One region of the Paenibacillus sp. P46E genome, then DNA from elsewhere that is predicted to be linked to it. Evidence: riboswitches for the same ligand, from Rfam matches in the RefSeq annotation. Region 1 holds a riboswitch; each other region holds the start of a gene.

Region 1 (3,702 bases):
ATATTCTCTATTTTTGGATCTCACTTGCGTGAAATCCCACTCACTCGTTGTTCAGTTTTCAAAGATCAAGCTCGTCGTCGGCGCCGATTATCTCGTCACCAGCAACTCTTATAATATATCACGTTTGGCCGAGTAATGCAAGCTTTTTTTTGAATTACTTATTTAGTCATTCGCATTTGCTTAGCAGTGCTCCAACAACGCTTACTTATAATACCCTATTGTCATATGAAAAAGCAACCCTTTTAAAAAAGAAAGATAACCCACTTAATTTTTAAGTGAGTTATCTTCAAGTCGAGCTTATATTCATGTCACTTCTACTTATATTAGTAGAACTTAGCTGCTGAGTATTTGCTTGCTACTTTAATCAATCCTGTAGCCTGGTTACTCTTGCCCAGTCCAGCATCGACTGTAGTATCAATAGTTACCCACTTGCCGTTAATCAAAACTTCATTCCAAGCGTGGTAGGAAGTCACATAGCTCGTGTTCCCCATTACCAGCTTAGCAGGTATACCTTGACTGCGAAGCATGGTTGCGAACAATGAGGCATAATCGTAGCAAATACCTTTTTTGGTGATGAGTGTATTATCATTGTTCGGAATATAATCTGTCGTAACCGTAGAGGCCAGAGTATAGTCATATTTCACATTGGAAACGATGAAGTCGTAGATTGCTTTCACCTTTTGTTCGTCGGTGGTCAAGCCCTCTGTCAACTGGGCGGCTTTGAGAACTGATTTATCGGAAGAACTCCACTTCACATTCTGTACAGAGCTCAAATATACGGCGTTAGCATTGTCCAGGCTCAGATCTACTGTTTCTGAAGAAACAACTTTGTATTTGTTGCCGGTAGTGTTCTCCAAAACCGAAACCTTGTAAGAGCCATTACCTTGCTGCAATGGAAAAGTTTCAGTTGGCTTCGATGCATATAGATTGTAAGTGTAGCTGTTATTGTCCTTGGTGATCATCAGCTTAATACGTTTGTCCTTCGGTACGTCATAAGATACTGCGATTACACCTTGGTTCAGCTGTGATGTATTTAACCAGCCTGTTTCCGTGCTGGCAGCTTCTGCCGAGCCTACTTGGACGGAAGTGACGACTACAAACAGTGTCAATAACATAAGATAGATCTTTTTCATGGATAAAACCCCTTTCGGTAGCTGGCTGCCATCCATTGAGGGAAGGCCCTTTAGCTTTGCGTCCCTACCTTTCGATAGGTTTGCCGTTATCGTATAAGCTTTATCTGTTCTCACTTCTAAAAGTGATCTACTAGATTCATATTAAGACTAAACAAAAAAAGCCTCTTCATTCGGTAGCTGGCTGCCATCCATTGAGGGAAGGCCCTTTAGCTTTGCGTCCCTACCTTTCGATAGGTTTGCCGTTATCGTGCTTAGCTTTTATAGTTATATACTACCATATTCATCTCTATATACAAGATCTAAATCACTAGATTCCCATTATTTATTGATAAAATTTTTACAATACCGGATTTTCGAGCCCCTGCTTGTCGAAATTAGGACAACTTAGCGTGGATAATCAGCCGATGGGTTGGATTAACCAATGGATCACAAGTAATTAGTGTGAGTATTTTGTCATCACCCCGGCCATTCAAGACGGAAACATCCGTAGGTTCAACAATCGAGATATCGTATACTACATAGCGGTAATCATGCCCACTTGTCTGTACGGATATGCTATCGCCGATCGCAACTTCATTCAATCTGTTAAAAAGCCGGCCGGCCGTTCTTGATCTGTGTGCTGCAATCGCAGCATTACCAACCTGCCCAATTGCAGCAGTCTCTTGCATATGAGCGGCAGCATGTTTCATATTGGCTTTGGTGGCGCCCTCCAGGATAGGGAGCTTCAGATTGATTTTATCGATCTGGATGATGCCTGTGATCTTCCCACCCAACCGGATTTCAGGGGATGGGGGTTCCGTCGCCTCCGCCTGATCCCCAGAGGATTCCTCTGCAAGAAGCTGGGTGACTTCGGCGTACTGCTTGCTCAGATCGGACGGCGGAGACGTTGAAGGCGCACTTTCACTAAATGCCTGTTCAGCTTCTTCCAGCAGCTTCTGCTGCTGCCAATCGTTGTACCACTCGTTAGCTTTGGGGTACAGCATAATCAGAATCCCGGCAAGAATAATAAGATAAGAGAACTTGCGCATGAACATCACCTCCGTAAGTTAGTTTGTGCAGCCCCTGGCAGAAAGGACTGTCCCCACATTTGAAGTAGACTTTTCAAAATACCCATTTCCGGCTTCCGAAAAAATTGATAATCACGGTTACACCGGTAACCAGCACTTTGGCAATCAGCACCTGAAGACCGAAGCGGTCTGTCAGCAAATGCATAAGCAGCACCGAAATGCCCAGCACCACGAGGTTAAGTACAATAAACCTAACCAGTTGCATCCGGTCAAAGCCGTTCTGACTCCCGCGGTTGTGGTCCTTAAAAGTCACTTTTTTATTCCATATAAAACTGTTGGCTGTACCGGTGCTGTATGAAATAATCTGTGCCGGTGTATTTACCATACCAAGCGAATGCAACAGGGTAAATACAGCGAAATCAATCAATGTATTCAGCAGGCCTACGGCATTGAATTTCAAAAACTGGACAAAGCCTGCATTCATTTTTTTATTTAACATAATCGCTTTCCTTCCGCATGTCCGCGCGCTCTACATCCCTATCTATGTCACCATAGCCCTTAGTCTCGCGCACGATATACAGCGGTCTATCCTTGGACTCATCATAAATCCGCCCGATATATTCGCCAATTACACCAAGCAGCATGAGCACAATACCGTTAAACAGCAGGTTGACGCCAACGATAGAAGCCCAGCCCGGGACGGTCCAAGAAGTGAAAACCCTTTGGAATAAAACAAAGAATAAATAAAGGAAGCTGGAGAAGGAAAGAAAAAAGCCAACATATGAGGCGATTTTCAGCGGTTTATGGGAAAAGGAGGTGATGCCGTCGAGCGCAAACCGGATCATTTTCTTCAGGGGGTATTTGGTTTCGCCGGCAAAACGCTCTTCACGGACGTATTCCACCATGGTCTGCCGGAAGCCCACCCAGCTTACCAGCCCTCGCACATAACGGTTCTTCTCCTTCAGACCGCGCAGCACATCGCATACTTTACGGTCAATCAAACGAAAATCCCCTGTATCTGTAGGAATATCCACACTTGTCATGCTGCTCAGCAAACGATAGAAGATCTTCGCAGTTGCTTTTTTGAAAAAAGTCTCTCCGTGGCGTTTGAGCCGCTTGGCATAAACAACATCATAGCCCTCTTTCCACTTCGCGATCATCTGCAAAATAACCTCTGGCGGATCCTGGAGGTCCGCATCAATAACCACGACCGCCTCGCCTTCAGCATAATCCATCCCCGCCGTGATCGCTACCTGATGGCCAAAGTTGCGTGAGAAATCGATCAGCTTGACATGCTCATCTTGACGGCTGACTCCGCGCATAATCTCGGCTGTACGGTCCCGGCTTCCGTCGTTGACGAAGACCAGCTCGTAGGAATCGCCGCAACCGTCCATTACCTTTTTGAGACGCTCATACGTATGCTGAATGACTTCCTCCTCATTGAACATGGGGACAATTACACTATATCTGGCTTTCACCTTTGTTCCTCCTAAAAGTTTTGTGAGCCCATGCATCCATCCGAATCGCTTCGTTCAAAACTTGCTTCGGAAGCATAAACCTAG
Region 2 (3,702 bases), on a different contig from region 1:
CTGTCTTTATATATGATACGCGTTACACTGGCTGCTTCACTCTCCTGGCTGACGGTACACACCTTGTATGGAGACAGCTACTTATATTTCGCTCCACTGGCGGCGATTCTGATCACTCAGGGGAGCGTCAAGGCTTCCTTTGAAAAAGGTGTATACCGGATGACCGGCGTTGTGCTGGGCGGAATTGTGAGCTTGATCGTGGGACGATTCTTCGATGTCGGAGCACTCTCCATTCTGCTGATGCTGCTGGTTGGCATCGGAATCGCGACTGCCTGCCGGATTAATATCCAAGCCATCTCCCAGGTCGGTGTAACCTCTGTTCTGGCCCTCACCTTCTATCATGACCATTATATCGAGTGGCGGGTCGCCGAAACGCTTATCGGAGTCATTATTGCTCTAATCATCAATATGATTATCGTTCCGCCCAAGGGGTTCGTCAAGGTCAAGGGCTTGGCATTCGAAGGCAGTCTACTGCTGGCTGATGCCCTAAGCGGCCTTGCGGGTGGCGGACGGGGAGCGCCTCAGGTTTCGGATACGTTGGCACGTTCCGCTTCGCTGCTGGCGAGGAGCGAGCAGCAGCAAAAGGAGCTGCATTATACCTTAACGCATTACCAGTGCCGCAGCGAGCTTCGCGGACTCTCCCAGGCTACCGCACATCTCAAGCAAATTCAATGCTATGTCAAGGAGATCAGCTCAGAGATTGCGTTGCTGCCAACACATCATGCCGCGTCTGACTGGATGGCGGAGATCGTAAACGCCACCGCAGACTGCATCGCTCTCTATGGTACCAAAACACTCTCAGATGCCGAAAGCCAGCATCCGCTTCCCGAGTCATTGCGCCGGGCCCGCGACCTTCAGCTAGCCTGGTTCTCGGAGCTGCAGGGACAATGCTCACTGACCTCCATCCGCGATCTCGGCGCGGTCTTCTCCCACCTGAACCGGGTGCTGGAGGAAATCGAACAGGCCGACTACGTGGTGATATCAGCCGCACCGCAGAACAGCAAGACAGAGGCTACCCGCGCTATGCACTTCATACAAAAAGGACTCTCCCACAAGCTTTAGGCTTGGGAGCGTCCTTTTTTTCTGGAATATCGGCCATACTCCCCCGCAAAATCCCCTTTTAATTCAGAATTCAATAAATAGAAAAAATCCTTAATTACATTTAATTTACAATAAATCAACAATTAGCTACATTTATCATTATTTATAGTCTAAATCAATTATTCCAGTTGAAAATTCGCTACTTAAGTACTAGAATTAATGTTGTTTACTGAAGTTTTTATTGGACAGAGTGCCAGTATTGACCAGTTTTTTGTCGATTACAGTCGATTTAATGGGCCTTGTACTGAGTATATATCATTGATCTATTCCTAAAGGCAAACTGTCTGAAAGGACAGGACGCAAAGCCATGGGCCTAAGAGTACAGGTATTGCTGTTTTATGGTCGCCAGGTTGCCAATAGAGACGCCATTTGGTCGGATATCCCAAGATATCGCATCACGGCTCCATGATGTTCTTTTCTGTACAGATACCATTGATTATACGAAAAGTGAGGTTACGAGAATGCCGCAGCATATTATCGAACGTTCACGGTACGAGTTCATTGCTTCCATGCTTCTTGGAAAGCACAATCTCATGGATCTTTATTCTGTGGATGCTCAGACGTTTGGCGGAACAGACAGAGCGAAGAACGGCGTTATCATTATCCAGAACAACCAAATTTTCATCACGCCTCCTCTGCCTGGCGGCATGCCCGCTGTAATTTCAGCTGTCCATCCCGTAATCCTTAAGATCAATGGCCAAACCCTCACAGAGCCAACGCCAATCACGTCTGCAGATGATCTCACCTGGGAGATTTGCGAGAAGCCACAATACCAGATTACTGTATCCGATGATAAGCTCAAAGTGTACTTTACGCTTTACCGTGCCGAAAGATATGCCTGGAATCTGGTCAACAGTCCGGCTTCAGCCAATGTCACGGTCCGTGCAGAAATGAACCGTGATTCCTTGTTGTCCGTTCTGTCGATAGCGCAGATTATGTCTGGCTTTGAGAAAAGATCCATTGTCAGCTCGCTCAACATCCCCGCTCTCTATGAAGAACTGAACAACCCGACCTATCTTCCTGTCTGCATAGCAGAAGGCAAGGCTCCCGTACCCGGGACCAATGCGAGACTGGAGCTGCTGTTTCAGAAGAAGATAGACAATGCCTTCAAAGGGACCTGCCCTTCTGATGATGAATCCAGCCACTATGAATTCCTTACTGTAGAAGAAGGCGAAGTGTTTGCACAGAAGCTCCCACCCCAAGAGGGCCTTCCCGGATTCACCGTGTATGGCGGTGTCCTTCCCCCGCCCCCACCGCGGGACCTTACTCTATTGACCGGACACTATGCGGTACTGCTTCCAGGGGGACAGATCGCTGCCCGCTGTAAAGGCAGACCGCGCATTACCGGATACGGAACCTTTGTAAAAACGATTGATTTCCCCCAAACCTATAGGGTTCCGCAGAATGATGCCGTGGAACCTGCCACCATCAGGTTCGCGGGAGATATTATTGCAGCTCATCCTCTGAACAAGAACACGGTTATTGAAGCCCTGGGTAATGTATACATATACGGTGACGTTCACCACTCCAGAATCTCGGCAACAGGCAGTATATTTATCAGCGGCAAAGCAGTCGATAGTGAATTGTACGCCGGAGCGTTCGGCGCCGCACACCACCGTCTGTGCAGCTTTTCCGAGCTGCTGATCCAAGAGATCTCCAGTCTGAGGGAAGCCGCTAAGAACCTTGCCGAGACGGTCGAGTCCACGATGCAGACCGTTAAGTACGGCTTAGTCATTATGCTGCTGCTGGAGAGCAAATATGATCATCTTCCCCTTTTAATTAACGATATGCGGGAACTGTTGTCGGACTTGAGCGCTGACTACCCCCAGGATACCAAAATTGTGAGGCACATGATGGATATCTTTCTGAAACCCGGACATTTTACCGACCTCATTACGGATGCGGGAATAGGCTCTTTTCTGAGCCTGCTTAAAAACCTTATCGAGGGCATCTCCCTCATGCAGGAGGAGCAAGTCCGGATCGATATTTCGGGGGCACTGAACAGCATCATTAAATCCGGCGGAGATATTCATATTCATGGGGAAGGGATTGGCCGTAGCACGCTGTGTTCCTGCGGCGATATTTATTTTGCAAAGGACGGTTCCATGTGCTCCGACTCTGCTATGGAAGCAGAGGGAACGATCACAGCTCAGAATGTCAGCGGAGAGTCCCTTCCCGGATCGCTCCTTGTGGCAGGTCAACAAATCACAGCGAGCACCATTCATAATGCATCAATAACCATAGACGGGTATTCCTTGGAGATTGCTAACCCTGACGGAGGAGTTATCTTTACAGCCAAGAGCTTGAAACAGAAATGCAAAGAATCAGGGGCTGTCCCCGTCGAATAACCACCAGAATCCTCTACATACAGCATGAATCGCCAAAAGAAACAAAGAGACCCTGCAGAGCCGCGTGGCGGCATCCTGCAGGGTCTCTTTGCCGGACACTCAAGATTCGTACTGGGGTCTTTCCAGCTCAAACGTCCGGCCGATAGCCGCATATGAAGCTCCGGCAAGACGGCTGACCGGCTTCAGCTTCGCAGCGTCAATGCGCCCGCCCTGAATCAGTTCATCCTCTATATAGAAGCAGAGCACTTCGCCG
Region 3 (3,702 bases), 310 kb from region 1:
GAAGCTGACGGCATCAAAGCTCAGAGCAGCGACAGCTTTACAGTCAAGTTCGAATTCGTTGACAACGGTGAAACACAGAACTATTTCCAAAAGGATAAGCTGAAGCTGACTTGGAACTTCGAGGCCAAACAAGGCCCTAAAAAAGATTATTAATTCATAACGGATTGCATGCTGAAGCAGCCTACCCTGATTCCGGAGACGGAGCAGAATAGGCTGTTTTTCCTTTGTAACGATTGATTTTTGTCCATTTTACGGAAATTTGTTATACTGACAAGTGGAAACGGCTTCGCCGTCCTTATAAGGACGGTATCCGCTTCAGCGAGAAATATAAGGATAATTTATAGCGTAAAACAGATAAATTCTTATATTTTAACAATAAGTACGGAGGGGCGTTGTAATCGTGCCGGATAATATGGGAAGTCGTATCCACCAACTCCGTCTGGAAAAAGGCTGGTCCTTATCCGAATTAGCGGACAAGGCTGATGTGGCAAAATCATACTTAAGCAATGTAGAAAGAAATATCCAATCCAACCCCTCTATTCAATTCATTGAAAAAATCGCCGATGCGCTCCAGGTGTCTATCCACAGCCTGCTCTATGGCGAGCCCTCAGAGACTGACGAATCCGCACTAGATGGCGAATGGTTCCGTCTCGTTCAGGAAGCCATGGCCTCCGGTATAAGCAAACGGGAATTCAAAGAATTCCTCGATTATCAAAAATGGCGGCTGGAACAGAAAGATCAATAATCGGACGGTTGTCCTAAGGATCCAGCGATACAGAAAAGGGCACAGCGTCTGGCGCTGAGCCCTTTTCTGTATGTATTCCTGCAAAGTAAACGTCCCTACATCACCTGCAACGTTGTCTTTTCACTTAAAAACCGGCGGATTTCATCTGCACCGATGCCTGCTTTCTTCGCTGATATCAGCAAATAAACCCATTCTAGATCCAGATCACCCATCAGCAGTTCTCCGTCATTCCCCTGGTTGGACTTATCCAAGATATCTCCTCCTAGAATTTTTGCGTCCCCAGGCAGTCCGGCCGTCGTAGTAGTTGAAGCCTTTCTACATTAGACCCGAGACTTTGTGTCCCTGCCTTTCAGCAGGTTTACCCTTTACTGGATCCTTTACATGAAAGGATCTGGTTAGAAAACAATGAAACCGTTATCCGCAATAACATTATATAAGATCTTACACAAAAAGTGTGTCGATTTATGGAAATTATTTATGACAAGTAGTGCAAAAGAACAGTTTTTTTTGCTGGGATTTGTCCAATAGATATGACTTTAGAATCTGTTCATGATGCATTCGGGGACATTCTTGGGTAATTATTACCGGATCACCCTGTTCACATCCAGCTTCCGGTAACCAATATCCGTTTTTCATCATTTAAGGACTGAATCATGCCGCTTTGCGAACGGATTCCCCGAAAGTATGAATTGATTACACGCCTTGAAAGTAGCACAATAAGATGAGGAATGAAACCGCAACCATCGCAGCTCCACTGGGCGCCCAAGCCTCATGCGGCACGTGGAGTTCATCCGTTAGGAGGATGTATTCATGGCAGTTAAAGAGCCCTATAACGAATCCATTTGGAGTAAGTATCACGGCCCCAATCTGGGCTACATTCAAGAGAAATATGAGCAATTCGTTCATGATCCTTCATCCGTAGAACATCATTACCGCGATTTGTTTACCGTTTCCGGCCCTCCTCCGCTCGCTCCGGATGCCGTTCAGGCTCCGCAGCCGACCCTTTCGGGAGACACCGAGTGGCTGAGAAAGGCCGTACGAGCTTCCAAGCTAATCGCCAATATTCGTATATATGGCCATATGGCCGCCAATATCGATCCGCTGGAGCAGGTTAACAGCCCTATGGCCAAATGGCTGGATTACCAAACCTATGACTTGACCCGCGAGGACCTGATTGCTTTGCCTGCCTCGCTGATCTGGGAGAATGCGCCGCCGGATGTTCATACCGCATGGGATGCCGTTCACCGGATGCGCCAGGCCTATACGCAGACTATCGCCTATGAATTTGGACATGTGCATGACGAACAGGAGCTTCGCTGGCTGAACAGTCAGGCGGAGTCCACAAGCTCCCCCGCGCCGCTGAACAATACCGAGCGCAAGGAGCTGCTGAACCGCCTGATTCAGGTAGAGCAGTTCGAGACCTTCCTGCATAAGACCTTTGTCGGCCAGAAACGCTTCAGCCTGGAAGGCAATGATGCGCTGGTACCCATGCTGGACGAGATTGTCCGTGCCGCCGCACATGATGGTGCAGAGCATATCCTGATGGGTATGGCCCACCGCGGACGTCTGAATGTGCTGGCTCATATTCTCGGGAAACCCTATGATATTATTTTCTCGGAATTCCACCATTCTCCGAACAAGGAGCTTTTCCCTTCCGAAGGCTCCATGGGCATTAACTACGGCTGGACCGGCGATGTGAAATACCATTTGGGTGCTGACCGCGCCGTGCGCGAGGGCGAGACCGTCCGGACCCGCATTACACTGGCCAATAACCCGAGCCATCTGGAATTCGTTAATCCAGTCGTTGAAGGCTTTACACGTGCAGCTCAGGAAGACCGGAATTCCCCGGGTTTGCCGCAGCTCGACACGAACAAGGCCATGGCTGTGCTGATGCACGGGGATGCCGCTTTTCCAGGCGAAGGGATTGTTGCGGAAACGCTCAACATCGGTAAGCTCAAAGGGTACTCCAACGGCGGCACGGTGCATATTATCGTCAATAACCGGATCGGATTCACTACCGAAAGTGAAGATTCCCGTTCCACCCATTATGCCAGCGACCTTGCCAAAGGCTATGAAATCCCGGTGGTTCACGTCAATGCCGATGATCCTGAGGCCTGCATCTCGGCTGTCCGCTTGGCTAGCGCCTACCGCAATCAGTTCAAGAAGGATTTCGTGATCGATCTGATTGGATACCGCCGCCACGGCCATAATGAGATGGATGATCCTGAAACCACCCAGCCGATTGTGTATGGCAGAGTGCGTAACCATCCGACCGTCTACCGTGTCTATGCGGAACGACTGCAGCGGGAGAAGATCATCACAGCAGATGATGTGAACCAGATGAACCTTGATGCCGAAAAAGTGCTTCAGGAAGCCTTCGACCTGATGAAGGATGGCAAACGTAAGAACGGAGATGCCAAAACTTCCATACCGCTCGAAACGGAAGCAACCCCGCCGCTATCCACGGCGGTGCAGCTGGAGCAGCTGCAGCAGATCAACCGGGAGCTGCTGACGGTACCGGGCGGCTTCAAGGTCTATCCGAAGCTGGAGCGGATTCTGCAGCGCCGCAAGGATGCGCTGAATGACGGAGAACGGGTAGACTGGGCACTGGCCGAAACGCTGGCATTTGCCACTATCCTGAAGGACGGTACACCGATCCGCCTGAGCGGCCAGGATTCCCAGCGCGGAACCTTCGCCCACCGTCATCTGGTGCTGCACGACAGCGAGACAGGTGCTCTGTTCTCTCCGCTGCACCAGCTTAGCGATTCCAAGGCCTCCTTCGGGGTGTACAACAGCCCGCTCTCGGAAGCCTCGGTACTCGGCTACGAATACGGCTACAATGTGTTCGCGCCAGAAACCTTCGTGATCTGGGAAGCACAGTATGGCGACTTTGCCAATGCCGCTCAGGTTATTATCGACCAGTTCATCGCTGCCGGACGCGCGAAATGGACTCAGCG
Region 4 (3,702 bases), 160 kb from region 1:
CATCTACAATCGTACCGATTACCGTTGTTGGCGTTGGTGTTGGAACAGTTACCGGCACGAAAATAACTGTAGTGTTTGGCGTTGGTGTCGGTGTTACTACGCTTGTAGGCGTAGGCGACGGGGTTACCGCCGGTGTTGGTGACGTCGACGCGCTTGGTGTTGGTGACGAGCTTGGTGGCGCTGTTGGTGTTGGCGTTGGCGTCGCTGTCGCTGTCGGCGTTGGTGTCGGCGTTGGCGTTGGTGTCGGCGTCGGCGTTGGTGTCGGCGTCGGTGTCGGCGTCGGCGTTGGTGTTGGTTTCGCTGTCGGCGTCGGTGTCTCTGTTGGCGTTGGCGTTGGTGTCGGCGTCACAGTTGGCGTTGGTGTCTCCGTTGGCGTTGGTTTCGCTGTCGGCGTCACAGTTGGCGTTGGTGTCTCTGTTGGCGTTGGTTTCGCTGTCGGTGTCGCTGTTGGCGTTGGTGTCTCCGTTGGCGTTGGTGTCGCTGATGGCGTTGGCGTCTCTGTTGGTGTCGCTGTCGCTGTTGGCGTTGGCGTCTCTGTTGGTGTCGCTGTCGCTGTTGGTGTCACTGTTGGTGTCGCTGTCGCTGTCGCTGTTGGTGTCGCTGTCGCTGTTGGTGTCGCTGTTGGCGTTGGTGTCGCTGTTGGTGTCGCTGTCGCTGTCGCTGTTGGTGTCGCTGTTGCGCTTGGTGTTGGTGTTGGCTTTATAGGTGGTTCCGACCCGTCATATGGATAGTGGTGCATCTGCACATAACCACTAAACGCTTTGGCGATTAGAGTACCATGGAGTTCTGCATGATCATAAAAGACGCTGGCATGAGGGGCCAGTATTGTGCCTTCAATGGTTGTATTCCCAATATTCAGAGAAGCAGCTTCATAGAAATTGAACAGTACCTTACGGGGTTTGCCTCCCCAGAATTGAAAATTAGGAATCTTCACAGAGCTTCCGCTCACATTAATAACCACGGTAGCATCACCTGTTATGTTGAACTGCAAGCCATTGGCATCAGCCAAATCTGCAGCGGCCAGATGAATGACATTATAGGAATCCGGAGCGTTGATGGTGATCTTCCCGTATTCTTTTACAAAAGGCTGTGTCTGCGGCAAAGCGGCTAATTCATCCGAACGCTGTATCAAAAACTGTTCCTCAGCTGCAAAATCAATCGGGGTTCCCTTCCGGGGAGTTTCCTTAAGGTCTGCACGCGTGTTGGTTATACTGCCGCCATATACTGCAGCGCCATATATTGTACCGTCTGTCAGACTGAGATTCTTGCCTGCAACCAGCACATCCCCGCCAGGTGCATCCTTGGATACACCGTATCCTTGCAAAGTAATATTCCCTTCAGCCGCAAGCCTTCCATGAATCTGATCATAAGACTGCGTGAAATCCCCAAATATAAATGCGTTAAAATTACCGGCAACGCCTAAAACAGGTGTAGGGGTATACGGCATATTGGCCGCTGCACTAACATTCCATCCCCAGGTAATTGTACTGCCCAATACCAACACCCCTGCTAGTATCAGAGCTGCTGCCTTCTGTGTTCTTTTTTTCAATCGCATGCACCTCCTAGTAACTTATTCTATGATTTTGCCAAAAACATATAACAACAAAAAAACCGCCACGAAGGGTTAGCTTCACGGCGGCCGGACGATCATAGCCCCTGCTTGCGGGCATTAGATTCCTGACTTTGCGTCCTGTCCTTTCGAACAGTTTGCGTTTATACATGATGGTGTGTAATTTGGCGATTCTTATGTAGTCTATGACAATTGTTACTTTTGAACTAGTTCCAGTTTACCCCCTCCATACTCCTATTGTCAATCTATTCCTTTAGGGTTTTTTTAGGTGCTTGGCACATACAGATATTGGACAAACCCTTTGTATATAAGGGATTATAACTTACATGCATCAAAATTTCACTCTGCATACGAACAGCGTCAGATCTAAGATTTACTCTAAAAAAGTACCAAACCCGCATTTTATCTGAGATTTTAAATATTAAAATATAGTATTTTTGAACTATATACCTAATATTCTACAGATTTGCAATATAACAAAAGAACTGCCACGGAAACAACCGTAAGCAGTTCTTGATCTACCTCTATGTATGCTATATGCGCTACCGTAATCAGACACTGCGAATATAGCTGATTGGTATGTTACAGCAGTTGAATCCAGCCAATCATCGACATCCATAACGGAATGCTCAAAAATAGACCAAATGCTAAACCACGGCGGAGATTTCCTTCATGACTCATCATCATTCTCCTCTTTGGGGTGCTTTATTTCCTTACGCTTTAATCTTTAGTATTTCAATTTTAATATATAATAATTCTTCGGATTTTATTGTGAAAAATATCACATTTATTCCTCTTGTATATAAATACTCGGGGTCAGCTAACGAAATAAAAAACGGGCCTCGCCATGGGAGTTGGCAAGACCCTATAAGCTATCTATAAACACTGGGGAGTGTCTGGTACATTCAATATATATCTTTAACCTGAAAACAAGCTGATAATTACATAAAGATTACATTAAAAGCTTCCAATAGCTCAGGGTGCCGAAAAAAACGACCAGTGCCACGGGAAAGATAATTTTCCGGCTCGCCTTATCCTCGAACGAAAAATACAAACAAAGCATACAAAGCCACGCAATAAGGAGACTTCCCATTTCCTATGCATACGCCCTTTCTTATCATCCTGATGATCACGCGGGGTTCACTGGGCTGCACCAACAGCCTTATAAGAAGATTACCCGCGAGTCAGCCGGTTCATACCCAATAATGGCTTGGGCCGCTAAATAAATTTCCGATTATGCCAAAAGGTTGTACAGGCCCAGCGGGTCACTGCTCTCCCTCCAGCACAGGGTGTTCCCAGAAGCTCAGCCTGCCTTTTGCGGGAATCGGATGGGCAAGCGCCGTTACCTCTTCCAGCTTCCAGGCATAGCGTCCTTGTGAATAATCGCCAAAAGCAAATTCATTGCCGCCCGGCCAGCCCGCTCCGGCATCCTTATCCGTCACCTGGTAGCAATCGGCCAGACGGCTTGTAGCGATAATGGCTCCGAGAGGTAGGTTGTCTGCACTGAATCCATGCCGCGCCAAAGCCGACTGGATCGGCTCCTGCCTGCAGGCGGATTTGTCGATCCCCATTCCGGCATGAATAGCCAGCTCACCACGGTATGCTGTTTGCCAGGAACGGGTCTCGAACTGCTTTTCCTTAAGCGCAATTAAGGTGGCCCAAGGCTGCCGGACCGTGAGACATTTCATCTTGTGCCTATTCCCCTCTCCAGAAGATCAAAAAACGCAGCCTCCCGAACATCCGGAAAGCCGCGCCGCCTATTGTTTATCGGGATGCCGGCGAAGGAGCATGAAGCCCTGGCCTGCGCATTGTGTGTGCTTTCTACTACTGTATTGTATGACTCTATGGGGTTCTATGCAACTTTTACTGTCTTTATTGGTCAAATAAATAATGGATGAACTCCGGAGCCACCCACGCATATGGATTAACAATCACCCTGAATATGGAAAGGATGAGTGAAACAGGATCACTTATACCTATATCCGCTCCGCCCCAGCCGGATTGAGAAGAAGGTTTGGAATCATCAAGTCCATACTTTTCTATCAGCCTTTCTTGGATGCCGCTGTCTGCAGCTATCGTTCCACCATCCGCCGCATGGGCAGCTCCAGGCTGTAGAAGCATTACGAAGACCA

Evidence for each region. A riboswitch is a leader RNA that binds a small molecule or an ion and turns the genes downstream of it on or off. The one in region 1 is predicted to bind cyclic di-GMP.
Region 2: another riboswitch for cyclic di-GMP. It lies ahead of A3849_RS04295 (flagellar assembly protein A); the one in region 1 lies ahead of A3849_RS01375 (transglutaminase-like domain-containing protein).
Region 3: another riboswitch for cyclic di-GMP. It lies ahead of A3849_RS32270 (anti-repressor SinI family protein); the one in region 1 lies ahead of A3849_RS01375 (transglutaminase-like domain-containing protein).
Region 4: another riboswitch for cyclic di-GMP. It lies ahead of A3849_RS32260 (choice-of-anchor A family protein); the one in region 1 lies ahead of A3849_RS01375 (transglutaminase-like domain-containing protein).

Annotation. Positions count from the first base shown of each region.
Region 1 is NZ_LVYZ01000002.1:174-3,875, forward strand. Features, by position in the region: gene A3849_RS01375 (transglutaminase-like domain-containing protein) at 324-1,133, opposite strand; cyclic di-GMP riboswitch class I at 1,147-1,228, opposite strand; cyclic di-GMP riboswitch class I at 1,303-1,384, opposite strand; gene A3849_RS01380 (class D sortase) at 1,508-2,161, opposite strand; gene A3849_RS01385 (GtrA family protein) at 2,235-2,639, opposite strand; gene A3849_RS01390 (glycosyltransferase family 2 protein) at 2,629-3,618, opposite strand.
Region 2 is NZ_LVYZ01000014.1:164,957-168,658, reverse strand. Features, by position in the region: gene A3849_RS04300 (FUSC family protein) at 1-1,062, shown strand, start outside; cyclic di-GMP riboswitch class I at 1,366-1,459, shown strand; gene A3849_RS04295 (flagellar assembly protein A) at 1,563-3,449, shown strand; gene A3849_RS04290 (flavin reductase family protein) at 3,549-3,702, opposite strand, start outside.
Region 3 is NZ_LVYZ01000002.1:310,754-314,455, forward strand. Features, by position in the region: gene A3849_RS02645 (TasA family protein) at 1-153, shown strand, start outside; gene A3849_RS02650 (helix-turn-helix domain-containing protein) at 413-745, shown strand; gene A3849_RS32270 (anti-repressor SinI family protein) at 841-996, opposite strand; cyclic di-GMP riboswitch class I at 1,025-1,118, opposite strand; gene A3849_RS02660 (2-oxoglutarate dehydrogenase E1 component) at 1,556-3,702, shown strand, end outside.
Region 4 is NZ_LVYZ01000002.1:158,867-162,568, forward strand. Features, by position in the region: gene A3849_RS32260 (choice-of-anchor A family protein) at 1-1,549, opposite strand, end outside; cyclic di-GMP riboswitch class I at 1,632-1,722, opposite strand; gene A3849_RS02105 (ASCH domain-containing protein) at 2,836-3,258, opposite strand; gene A3849_RS02110 (hypothetical protein) at 3,443-3,702, opposite strand, start outside.